DNA from 3 places in the Rahnella sp. GSA61A genome. Region 1 is predicted to be linked to each of the others. Evidence: predicted binding sites of a transcription regulator. Region 1 holds the regulator's gene; each other region holds the start of a gene.
The links. The regulator PurR, encoded in region 1, represses purine synthesis genes. The targets are predictions, from matches to a motif close to CANGCAAACGTTTGCNTG.

Region 1 (4,248 bases):
CTGATGTTTAACCTACCACTCATGGTAACGAAGCTATGCGCTTACTGTTCACGCTTTTTGTGCTGCTCTTTACCCAGCTATTTCTGAATATGGCACATGCATCGCCGCAGACACGTGTTTCTGCCGATCAGCGTAAAAGCCATGTTAATCAGGCTGCACCTGAAGAACGGCGAAAGCGAAAAACGGTGGCCGCGAAAACCAGTAAAAAAACTAAAATCGCGCCAGTGACAGAACAAAAAATTCAGGACAAGAATTCGAAGAAGAAAGTTAAAAGTACCGAACTGGCTAAACGAAAGACCACGACGGAGAAAAGTGTCAAAACGACCCGGGCCGAAAGTAAAAAAGAAAAGACACTGAAGACCACGCGGGCCGAAAGCAAAACAGAGAAACACGCCAAAACCCGTTCACTCGCGAAAAACAGCACGGAAAGGGTCAGTAAAAAAGAAGCGTATGGCCGGCACCGTAAAGGTAAAAAGCCCGAAGAAGACAGCAAACCGATTACGCTAAGTGCAACGCATAAAAAACGCTATCAGCATGCCCAGCAAACGGCGATGACCAAACTGATGCATCAGGTAGGAAAACCATATCGCTGGGGCGGAACCTCGCCGAATACCGGTTTTGATTGCAGCGGCTTAGTCTATTACGCCTACAAAGATTTGATCCGTATTAAAATGCCACGCACAGCGAATGAAATGTATCACCTGCGCGATGCGGCTCCGGTCAAACGCGGCGAACTTGAAAGCGGTGATCTGGTGTTCTTCAGAATCAATAACCGCGGCGCAGCAGACCATGTTGGTGTTTACGTGGGGAACGGCAAGTTTATTCAGTCTCCAAGAACGGGCGAAGACATTAAAATCACCTCTCTCGGCGACGATTACTGGCAAGATCATTATGTGGGTGCACGCCGGGTAATGACGCCGAAAACGATCCGATAATAAACAATTCGTTAAGTCTGAAGTTTCGCTAATCAGCCATTGAATAGCATTTAACGAAGAGTTTCTGCAGGGAAGAGTATCGGCGGTAACGGCCACTGCGTAAAATTGAAAAGGGCGATTCCTGTAACAGGAATCGCCCTTTTTTATGGCGGATCACTTACTGAATCAGTTCATCACCGCAGTGAAACTGAAAGCGATAATCATAAGCAAAGCGCATACCGTGGTGATCAACGATAATTTCAGGTTGCTGTCCATCAAACCCCCCTTTCGGATCAAATTGTGGCATTTTTTAAGCCACACTAATTGTGTGCCAACGCATTTTCGCATAATTAACATTTAAAATCTTGTGCTGAATGACAATGTATCCCTGAGAATTTTACTTCCACTTTCCTGCATTATAAGAGAAAATTGTCGGTTAACACGCCTGTGTGCCGGTTGATTTCACCCGAGAGCATTTCACGCCTCATTCTGAAGAATCCACCCAACGATTTCACTGCCCTTTTAGAAGCCAGCAGTGAGATCCACGCAAGCAAACGATTAACATAATGCTAACGTGCTGAAACACGTGAGTTCAGGAGTCATTGTTTACATGGCAACGATTAAAGATGTCGCAAAGCGCGCTGGCGTTTCCACTACAACCGTGTCGCACGTCATCAATAAAACACGTTTCGTCGCCGAAGAAACCAAAGAAGCGGTTCTCCTTGCAATCAAAGAGTTACATTACTCGCCGAGTGCTGTAGCCCGCAGTCTGAAGGTCAATAACACCAAAACGATCGGTCTGCTTGCCACCTCCAGCGAAGCGCCCTATTTTGCCGAAGTGATTGAAGCCGTAGAAAACAGCTGCTTCTCCAAAGGCTATACGCTGATTTTGTGTAACTCGCATAATAATCTGGAAAAACAACAAGCCTACCTGCAAATGCTGGCGCAAAAACGCGTCGATGGCTTGCTGGTGATGTGCGCGGAATATCCTGATGAGTTGCTCAATATGCTCGAGGAGCACCGTTCGATCCCAATGGTGGTCATGGACTGGGGCGAAGCGCGTAAGAACTTCACCGACAGCATTATTGATAATGCTTTCGAAGGGGGTTACATGGCCGGGCGTTATCTGATTGAACGCGGTCATCGTGATATTGGGGTGATCCCGGGCCAACTGGCACGTAATACCGGCGGTGGCCGCTTCCAGGGTTTTGTGAAAGCACTGACTGAAGCCAATATTCCGCTGCGTGACGAATGGGTGGTTCAGGGCGATTTCGAGCCGGAATCGGGCTATCAGGCGATGCATAAAATTCTGATGCAGAAGCACCGCCCGACTGCCGTATTTTGTGGCGGCGATGTGATGGCAATGGGCGCAATCTGTGCCGCAGACGAACTGGGCCTGCGCGTCCCTCAGGATATTTCCGTAATCGGTTACGACAATGTGCGTAACGCCCGTTACTTCTCCCCCGCGCTGACAACCGTGCATCAGCCGAAAGAACGTCTGGGTGAAATGGCCTTTACCATGTTGCTGGACAGAATTGTCAGTAAGCGTGAAGAGTCTCAGACCATTGAGGTGCATCCGAAACTGGTCGAACGCCGTTCCGTAGCCGATGGTCCGTACCGCGATTACCGCCGTTAACAGATATCGAACGCCTGCAGATGCAGGCGTTTTTTTCTAATCACGCAGCCATTCCTGATTCATGGTTTCTGTATCGCCCATATATTCCAGCAACCAGGCCAGCGAGGGTGACGGATTGCTTTGATCCCACGTCAGGCAACACGGGCTGTCGGGAAACGTATTTTCCAGCGTCAGCACCTGCAACTTTTTCTGTTCTATCCACGGCGTGACGCGATGAACCGGCATCATACCCACGCATAAGCCTTCGGTCAGGCATTCCAGCGCGCAGGTCCAGTCTGGCACGACCAGCCGCCGCTGGTTATCCAGCGTCCATGTATCCCGCTTAGGCAATGTCCGGGAGGTGTCTTCCAGACAGAGTGCAGGATAAGGCCGCAGCTCATCATCATTCAGCGCGCCGGATAACTGCGCAAGCGGATGTTGCGGGCTGACGACGCAATGCCAGTCCATAAATCCCATGTCACGAAAACTGAAGCCCCCGCCAACCGGTATCGCGCGTGTAGCACCGATCGCCACGTCTGCCCGCCCGTCAACCAGCGCATCCCAGACACCATTAAACACTTCTGAGTGAATAATGAGTTCGGTGTCCGCAAAATGGCGGTAGAAATCGAGCACCAGACGCCGTGTCCGTGCGGGTTTTACAATCCGGTCAACCGCCACACGTAATTCGCCGCGCCAGCCGTTCGCCACCTGCTGACACTGCCGGCGCGTGGCTATCATTTTTTTTGTCAGAATCCGCGCTTCATCGACAAAAACCTTTCCCGCAGGCGTCAGTACCACGTCACGATGGCGACGTTCAAACAACGGCACGGCCAGCCACTGCTCAAGCTGACGGACGGTATAGCTGATAGCAGAAGGTACGCGGTGCAAATCTTGCGCTGCCGCACTAAAACTACCTGTTCTTGCCACGGCATCTACCACTTCAAGGGCGTATTCTGACCACATAATTCAGCCTTCAATATTTTTGATAGCAGAGTGCAAATATTAGCGTTTCACAAGCCTGTTATCAAAGCGTTAAACTCCGCCTCCGGTATGTAATCTGCATCACATCATCTGCAATAAATAAATTAATGAGACGATAATGAAACCCTCCTTTGGATTTATGCTCTATCTCGCGGGACTGAGCATGCTGGGCTTTTTAGCCACTGATATGTATCTGCCTGCGTTCAGCGCCATGCAAACCAGTCTGATGACCAGCCCCGGGATGATCAGCGCAAGTCTGAGCATTTTTCTCGGCGGATTTGCTCTCGGTCAGTTGTTATGGGGGCCGTTGTCAGACAGGATCGGCCGTAAACCGGTATTGCTTCTTGGTCTGACACTGTTTGCGGTCGGTTGTCTGGGCGTTATCTGGGTTGAGAATGTACGCGCCCTTCTGGCCCTGCGCTTCTTACAGGCGATGGGCGTTTGTGCCGCCGCAGTCACCTGGCAGGCAATCGTTGTTGACCGTTTCTCTGCCGATGTGGCGAAAAAAACCTTCGCCAGCATTATGCCGTTAGTGGCTCTTTCTCCGGCACTGGCACCATTACTTGGTGCGTGGGTACTCAATCATTTTGACTGGGAAGCCATTTTTGCTCTGCTGACCGCAGTCGCCGTCGTCCTGGTGCTGACGACGCTGACTCTGCGTGAGAATAAACCTGCAAAACAAGCGAAGGCTGATAAAACAGGGTTTGCGACGTTACTGAAATCGCCTGTTTACAGCGG
Region 2 (4,248 bases), on a different contig from region 1:
GTAAAGGCTTCTACGACAACACAATTTTCCACCGTGTGATTAACGGTTTCATGATCCAGGGCGGCGGTTTTGAGCCAGGCATGAACCAGAAAAACACCGATGCGCCTATCAATAACGAAGCAGACAACGGCCTGAAAAACACCAAAGGCACGCTGGCGATGGCGCGTACCAACGATCCGCATTCCGCCACGGCACAGTTCTTCATCAACGTAACTGACAACGACTTCCTGAACCACAGTGGCAAAAACGCACAGGGTTGGGGCTACTGCGTATTCGCAGAAGTGGTTGAAGGTCAGGACGTGGTTGACGCGATCAAAGCCGTCAAAACCGGCCGCAGCGGTATGCACCAGGACGTTCCAAAAGAAGATGTTGTGATCAAAAGCGTCACAGTCAGCGAATAATCAACGTCGGGATGACCACGTTTTTTATCGCAGATATCCATCTTTGCGCACAGGAACCGGCAATCACTGCCGGTTTTCTGCGTTTTCTACGTGAAGATGCGCCGCAGGCCGACGCCCTGTACATTCTCGGTGACCTGTTCGAAGCCTGGATTGGCGACGACGATCCGCAGCCGCTTCACGCTGAAATCTCGGCGGCACTGAATCAGTTACACCAGCAAGGTGTGCCCTGCTTCTTCATTCACGGCAACCGCGATTTTCTGCTCGGCAGACGTTTCGCCCGCGAGAGCCTGATGACGTTGCTGCCGGAGAAAAAAGTGCTGGAACTGTACGGACGCCGCGTCCTGATCCTGCACGGCGATACACTGTGCACCGACGATGTCGCGTATCAGAACTTCCGCAAAAAAGTCCACAACCCGCTGATCCAGAAACTTTTCCTGATGCTGCCGCTGAAATGGCGACTGGCGATTGCCGCCAGAATGCGCGCCAACAGCAAGGCGTCAAACCAGGGCAAATCACTGGAAATTATGGATGTGAACCCGCAGGCGGTGGTCAGCGAAATGCAGATGGCAGGCGTGGAGTGGATGATTCACGGTCACACCCATCGTCCGGCAATTCACGATGTGCCGCTGGAAAATAAAACCGGCCACCGCGTGGTACTCGGCGCATGGCACGAAGAAGGCTCGATGGTGAAAGTCACCGCCGATAACGTCGAGCTGATCAGCTTCCCGTTTTGAGTCACCTCAAAGTTACCCAAAATAATTTGAGTTGCTGGAAGGCGACAAGCTCATGAATCCCTGGGAGCTTAGCTGACTAAGTGACCGGGGTGAATGAGCGCAGTCAACGCATCAGCAGCCCGAAGTATGAAGGGTAACGGGTACGCCTGAATGGAAGCGGAATTGTTCGTCCGGCGTGAGGATCAGTTCCGCTTCAATTCTGCCAAACTCCTCTACCCGCTCACTGATATCCGTTCCGGCATATTGCTCCGCCAGCGCCAGATAATCGGCAAAATGCCGTGATTCTGAACGCAGCAATGAGGTGTAAAAACGCGACAAGGTTTCGTCGAGATGCGGCGCAATTTTGGCAAAACGCTCACAGGATCGCGCTTCTATGTACGCCCCGATAATCAGCCGGTCGACCAGAATATTCAGATCATCGTGATGACGGGTATGTTTGATCATACCGCTGGCGTAGCGCGAGGGGGAAAGCTGGGTATAAGTAATATTGCGCTTTTGCATGATTTCCACCACTTGTTCGAAGTGATGAAGCTCTTCACGCGCCAGACGCGCCGCACAAAACAGCAGCTCGGTGCGATCCAGATATTTGGTCATCAGGCTCATCGCCGTGGCCGCCGCCTTCTTTTCACAGTTAGCGTGGTCGATCAGCATCACCGTCTGATTTTCCAGCGCCACATCCACCCACAGAGCGGGTGTTTCACAGTGAAGAAAATCATAAATCGGTGCCAGTAAAGCCTGCGTCATAAATCAGTTTCCAATGAAGTTTGTCATTAATATATTGGTTTGGATTATACAAATCTGCCGCCAACTTCTCATCAAAAATGCGCCGTTTTCCGGCGACGCAACCGTTTTCCTCCCTCACGGAGCGTGCTATCATTTGCGCCCTCGCAGTTTCTATTTCCGAATCACAGGAGCTTTACAGACATGTCATCCAACGTTACCCCGGCAAAAATCGCCATCGTTATGGGGTCTAAAAGTGACTGGGCGACCATGCAGTTCGCCGCCGACGTCCTCACAACGCTGAATATTCCTTTCCATGTCGATATCGTCTCCGCTCACCGTACGCCGGACAAATTGTTTACTTTCGCTGAGCAGGCTTCCGCTAACGGTTTTGATGTGATCATCGCGGGTGCCGGTGGCGCAGCGCATTTACCGGGCATGCTGGCGGCGAAAACGCTGGTGCCGGTGCTGGGCGTGCCGGTGCAAAGTGCTGCACTCAGTGGCATCGACAGTCTCTATTCCATTGTGCAAATGCCGCGTGGTATTCCGGTCGGTACGCTGGCGATCGGTAAAGCCGGTGCCGCAAACGCCGCATTGCTGGCGGCACAGATTCTTGCACTGCACGATGCTGAGATTGCCAAAAACCTGGCCGCGTGGCGCACCGCACAAACTGACGAAGTGCTGAATAACCCCGACCCGCGGGAGGAAGCATGAAACCGGTTTGCGTACTCGGAAACGGCCAGTTAGGCCGAATGCTGCGTCAGGCCGGTGAACCGCTGGGCATCGCCGTCTATCCTGTCGGCCTTGATGCTGAACCGGAAGCCGTGCCGTATCAGCAAAGCGTGATCACCGCTGAAATCGAACGCTGGCCGGAAACGGCACTGACCCGCGAACTGGCGACGCACAATGCGTTCGTTAACCGCGACATTTTCCCGCGTCTGGCCGATCGCCTGACGCAAAAACAGTTGCTCGACCAGCTCGGTCTGGCGACTGCGCCGTGGCAATTGCTGGCCGATGCCGCCGAATGGCCGCAGGTATTCTCCCGGCTTGGCCAACTGGCGATTGTGAAACGTCGCGTCGGCGGGTACGACGGCCGGGGTCAGTGGCGTCTGCGTTCTGGTGAAGAAAATACCCTGCCGCAGGATTGCTATGGCGAATGCATCGTTGAGCAGGGTATCAACTTCTCCGGTGAAGTTTCGCTGGTGGGCGCGCGAGGTCACGATGGTAAAACCGTGTTTTATCCGCTGACCCATAACCTGCATCAGGACGGCATTCTGCGCACCAGTGTTGTGCTGCCGCAGCCGGATGCCGCCCTGCAACAGCAGGCAGAAAACATGCTGTCAGCGATCATGAACGAACTGAATTATGTCGGTGTGATGGCAATGGAGTGTTTCGTGGTCAGCGAAGGTTTGCTGATCAATGAGCTGGCACCGCGTGTGCATAACAGCGGGCACTGGACACAGAACGGCGCCTCTTACAGTCAGTTTGAAATGCATCTGCGCGCCATCCTTGGTCTGCCGCTGCCGAAACCGGTGGTGAGCACACCGTCAGTGATGGTGAATCTGATTGGCACGGATGTGTCAGAAAAATGGCTGAGCCTGCCGCTGGTCAATCTGCACTGGTACGAGAAAGACGTGCGTCCGGGTCGTAAAGTCGGACACCTGAATCTCAACGACGCCAGCGCCAGCCTGCTGAAAGACAATCTCAACGCACTGGTCCCGATGCTGCCGGAAGAATACGCCAGCGGGATTGAATGGGCAGTTGAAAAGCTTTGATTTGATCGGCTCCCTCCCCTGCGAAGGGGAGGGTTGGGGTGGGGTATTAAGGTCAAAATCTCATAGTTAAAGTGTGCTTTGACAAACAGTTAGCCATTAAAACCCCCTCCCTGCCTCCCCCTTCGCAGGGGGAGGAGTTTAGAAACTACGAGTCGTATTGCCGGAACAACGCCCGCCCCCGCAGCAACCGCACACCCAGCCAACCGCCGCAAACCGACAGCAGCACCGCGCTGACCACCGGTACCGCAATCCACATCAGATAATTCGGTTCCCATGGGAAATCGAAAACCTGGCGTTGCAGTAGCCACAATGCAGCTTCCGCGCCGATGGCGGCGGCGATCCCCGCCACCAGCCCGAGCACGGCAAATTCACACCACAATGTCCGGTGCAGCATTTTTTTGCTGGCACCCAGCGTGCGGTAAACAATCAGCTCCTGACGGCGCTGACGCATGCCGACCTGAATTTGCGCCAGCAGCAGCAATCCGCCGCACAGCATCACCAGGATCACCATCACTTCCAGCGCCCGACTCACCTGCTGTAATACCTGGCCGACCTGACGCAGGATCGAGCCGATATCCAGCAAACTCAGCGTCGGGAACTGACGGTTAAGCTGCGTGA
Region 3 (4,248 bases), on a different contig from region 1:
TCAACCGCATCGTGCAGTTCTTCTCACAGCGCCCGCAGGTTCAGGAGCGTCTGACCCAGCAGATACTGGTTGCCCTGCAAACCCTGCTCGGCACCACCAATGTCGCGGTTTCCATTGATGCGGTGCATTACTGCGTGAAAGCGCGCGGTGTGCGTGACGCGACCAGCGCAACAACGACGACTTCGCTCGGTGGTCTTTTCAAATCCAGCCAGAATACGCGTCAAGAATTTTTAAGAACCGTCCGCCATCCATCGTAACTAAAGCCGCAGCGGTGTTCGCTGCGTTCGGAGACCCGAATCACTGACATCAGTCAGCTCATCGGGTTCTTCTCGCTGGCTGCCATGCTGCAACTTCATTTACTTGGATGGTAGCCACCCTGATTTTCTTCCCTTATTCTTAAATATCTCAATAATCTTCAAAAGGAATGTCAGGGTGCGCTCACGTATTGCCACGCTCGACTTTGCCCGTGGTCTCGCCATTTTTGGCATTCTTCTGCTCAATATCAGCGCCTTCGGTTTACCGAAAGCCGCTTACCTGAATCCGGCATTTGCCGGAACGCCTTCAGCTTCTGATACCTGGACCTGGGCGGTGCTCGACGCGCTGGCGCAAGGCAAATTCCTGATGATGTTCGCCATGCTGTTTGGCGGCGGTCTGTTTTTATTGCTGCCGCGCGGCAAACACTGGATCCAGGCCCGGCTGTCGATTTTATTACTGTGCGGTTTTCTTCATGCCACCCTGATGTGGGACGGTGATATTTTGCTGTCATACGGGCTGATTGGTCTGGTGTGCTGGAGGATGGTGCGGGAAGGGCGCAGCAGTCAGTCGCTGATTTCAACGGGCATCATTTTGTATCTGATCGGTGTGGCCGTGCTGGCGATGCTGGGATTTATTACCTCGCCAAAGCCCGGTAGTTTCTGGCTTCCGGGACCGGCGGAAATTCAGTATGAACAATACTGGCGGCTGAAAGGGGGTTGGGAAGCTATCCGCAACCGGCTCGATTTACTGTCATCCAGTTTGCTGGCGATTGGCGCGCAATACGGCTGGGAACTGGCGGGCGCCATGCTGATTGGCTCCGGCCTGATGCGCAGCGGATGGCTCAAAGGTGCGTTTCGCGTCTCGCATTACCGCAAGGTCGCAGCCGTACTGTTACCGCTTTCATTGCTGATTCAGATCCCGGCGATTTATCTGCAATACCGTACCGGCTGGGACTACCGCTGGAGCGGTTTTCTGTTGCAGGTGCCGCGTGAAATTGGCTCGCTGATGCAGGCGGTGAGCTATCTGGCGCTGTGCTACGGCTTCTGGCCGCTGATTTCCCGCTGGCGCATAACGCACTGGATTTCGCAGACTGGCCGCATGGCACTGACCAATTACCTGTTACAGACGCTCATCTGCATCACCTTCTTCAATGTTTTCGGCTTCTATCAGCACTTCGACCGCCTGCAACTGGTCGCACTGGTGCCGCTGGTCTGGGTGTGCAATGTGCTGGTGACATTGCTGTGGTTGCGTCATTTCCGCCAGGGGCCGGTGGAGTGGCTCTGGCGTCAACTGACGGCGAAAGCAGCGGGTGAAGAACTAAAAGCTGCCTGAACCTGACGTTGATATATCATCCTAAATGATGGATTTGGGATGAAGGTTGCATATTTGTATGTAAACGTTTTCTTTCCTGTGACGAGATTCACGCAGGCGTTTTCGCAAAATGTTTAGGATAGCGGTCGTGCCTCTCCGATGACCACTACACTAAAAAAGGAAACGCCATGCGCACTTCACCTCGCTTCTCTTTGTCTGGTTTCTTTACCTCCTGGGTCAAAAATTTCCGTATTCCTCCGTACCATTCCCTGACTGATCACGGAGCGACGCATGGTCACAATTCGTGATGTCGCCCGGCTGGCGGGGGTTTCTGTCGCCACCGTGTCACGTGTTCTGAACAATCCGTCTATTGCCAGCAAAGAAGCGCGCGAGCAGGTGTTACAGGCCGTCGCCACGCTGGGATACCGGCCCAATGCCAATGCGCAGGCACTGGCGACGCAAAGCAGCGATACCATCGGCGTGGTGGTGATGGATGTTTCAGACCCGTTCTTTGGCGCGCTGGTGAAAGCCGTTGATACCGTCGCGCAGCAGCATCAGAAATACGTCCTGATAGGCAACAGCTATCATATTGCTGAAAAAGAAAGGTACGCCATTGAAGTTCTGATTCGTCAGCGCTGTAACGCACTCATTGTGCATTCCAAGGCGCTGGGGGATGACGAGCTTTCGCGATTTATGGATCAGGTGTCGGGCATGGTGCTGATTAACCGTGTCATTCCGGGCTACGAGCACCGCTGTGTCTGGCTTAACAACGTCAGTGGCGCGGAAATGGCAACCCGCCTGTTGCTGTCTCAGGGGCACCAGCGCATTGGTTATATCGGTTCAAGTCATGGTATCGAAGACGATTTGCAGCGCTACCAGGGCTATTCGCAGGCAATGACGCAGGCACATCAGAGCGGAGATGCGCCACCTGCTGCATGGCGGGCGCAAAGTTCGCCGGATCTGCAGGGCGGGGAAGCGGCGATGGTGGAACTGCTCGGGCGTAATCTGCACCTCAGCGCGGTGTTCGCCTACAACGATTCGATGGCTGCGGGGGCGATGGCCGTGTTGAAAGAAAACGGAATTAACATTCCCGATGACTTTTCGCTGATCGGTTTTGATGACATTCCGATTGCCCGCTATACCAGCCCGAAAATGACCACCGTGCGTTATCCGATCGTTTCCATGGCGACGCTTGCCACTGAACTGGCTTTAAAAGGTGCGGCAGAACAGTTAGCTACGGGCGTTTCGCATTGCTTCATGCCTACGCTGGTCAGACGCCACTCGGTAGCTCCCTGGCAAAATGTGGCACCCGTCACTTATTGATCAAATAACGCGATGTAACCGTTTTCAATCTGTGAGAACTTTCACAGTTTATTAACATCGGGCGCATTATGATTCATTCGTTTTCAATATGATTCAATTTGGGTCCGGTTTGCCGGACTTGTTTCACAGCGAGTCAGGACGTTATAAGTCAAGGATGGCAGGCACCCACAATCGTGACGTGGAGCTGTACTGCTCCCGCAGGGATTTCCGGTGCCAAATTCTGTAACACCCTACATAACCGGAGATACAAATGAATAAGAAGGTCTTCACCCTGGCGACTCTGGCTGCAAGCATGATGTTTGGTTTTGCCGCACATGCTGCTGATACTAAAATCGGTGTCACCATCTACAAATATGACGACAACTTCATGTCCGAAGTTCGTAAAGCCATTGAGAAAGATGCGAAAGCCACTCCAGATGTGCAACTGCTGATGAATGACTCGCAAAACAGCCAGTCTACCCAGAACGACCAGGTTGACGTTATGCTGGCGAAGGGTGTTAAAGCGTTGGCCATTAACCTGGTTGACCCGGCTGCTGCCCCGGTCATCATTGAAAAAGCCCGCGGTGCTGGCATTCCTGTCGTTTTCTATAACAAAGAACCTTCCCGTAAAGATTTAGACAGCTACGACAAAGCCTATTATGTCGGGACTGATTCTAAAGAATCCGGCGTGATCCAGGGTGAGCTGATTGCTAAACACTGGAAAGCTAACCCGGCCTGGGATCTGAACAAAGACGGCGTGATCCAATACGTGCTGATCAAAGGCGAGCCGGGCCATCCGGACGCTGAAGCGCGTACTAAGTACGTCATCAGCACCCTGAATGGCAAAGAAGGCCTGAAAACTCAACAACTGCAGCTTGATACCGCCATGTGGGATACCGCACAGGCGAAAGACAAGATGGATGCGTGGTTATCCGGTCCTAACGCTAACAAAATCGAAGTGGTTATCGCCAACAACGATGCGATGGCAATGGGTGCTGTAGAAGCGCTGAAATCCCATAACAAAACCAGCATTCCGGTATTTGGTGTGGATGCCCTGTCAGAAGCGCTGGCACTGGTGAAATCTGGCGCAATGGCCGGTACCGTGTTGAACGATGCAAACAACCAGGCGAAAGCCACGTTTGATCTGGCGAGAAATCTGGCTGACGGTAAACCAGCGGCCGAAGGGACTAACTGGAAAATCGAAAACAAAGTCGTGCGTATTCCTTATGTCGCCGTGGATAAAGACAATCTGTCTTCCTTCGTGAAATAAGAATGCAACGGCAGCAGTAACGACAGACAGCAATAAAAAACAAAGCTAAGCAGTGGCAAAAATAATTGCGGTTAAGCCGTAAATAAAGACTAAGTATGATTAGACGTTAA

Region 2: the regulator PurR is predicted to act here: its motif matches at 1,974-1,991, upstream of purE (5-(carboxyamino)imidazole ribonucleotide mutase).
Region 3: the regulator PurR is predicted to act here: its motif matches at 1,677-1,694, upstream of galS (HTH-type transcriptional regulator GalS).

Annotation. Positions count from the first base shown of each region.
Region 1 covers NZ_JAHXYO010000016.1:65,548-69,795, reverse strand. The annotation lists gene LC431_RS18935 (C40 family peptidase) at 36-935, shown strand; gene LC431_RS18930 (YnhF family membrane protein) at 1,101-1,190, opposite strand; gene purR (HTH-type transcriptional repressor PurR) at 1,525-2,550, shown strand; gene punR (DNA-binding transcriptional activator PunR) at 2,587-3,492, opposite strand; gene punC (purine nucleoside transporter PunC) at 3,629-4,248, shown strand, end outside.
Region 2 covers NZ_JAHXYO010000002.1:81,129-85,376, reverse strand. The annotation lists gene ppiB (peptidylprolyl isomerase B) at 1-401, shown strand, start outside; gene lpxH (UDP-2,3-diacylglucosamine diphosphatase) at 413-1,135, shown strand; gene LC431_RS02450 (tRNA-(ms[2]io[6]A)-hydroxylase) at 1,247-1,879, opposite strand; gene purE (5-(carboxyamino)imidazole ribonucleotide mutase) at 2,060-2,569, shown strand; gene purK (5-(carboxyamino)imidazole ribonucleotide synthase) at 2,566-3,630, shown strand; gene ybbP (putative ABC transporter permease subunit YbbP) at 3,776-4,248, opposite strand, start outside.
Region 3 covers NZ_JAHXYO010000026.1:16,198-20,445, forward strand. The annotation lists gene folE (GTP cyclohydrolase I FolE) at 1-257, shown strand, start outside; gene yeiB (DUF418 domain-containing protein YeiB) at 433-1,587, shown strand; gene galS (HTH-type transcriptional regulator GalS) at 1,858-2,889, shown strand; gene mglB (galactose/glucose ABC transporter substrate-binding protein MglB) at 3,140-4,138, shown strand.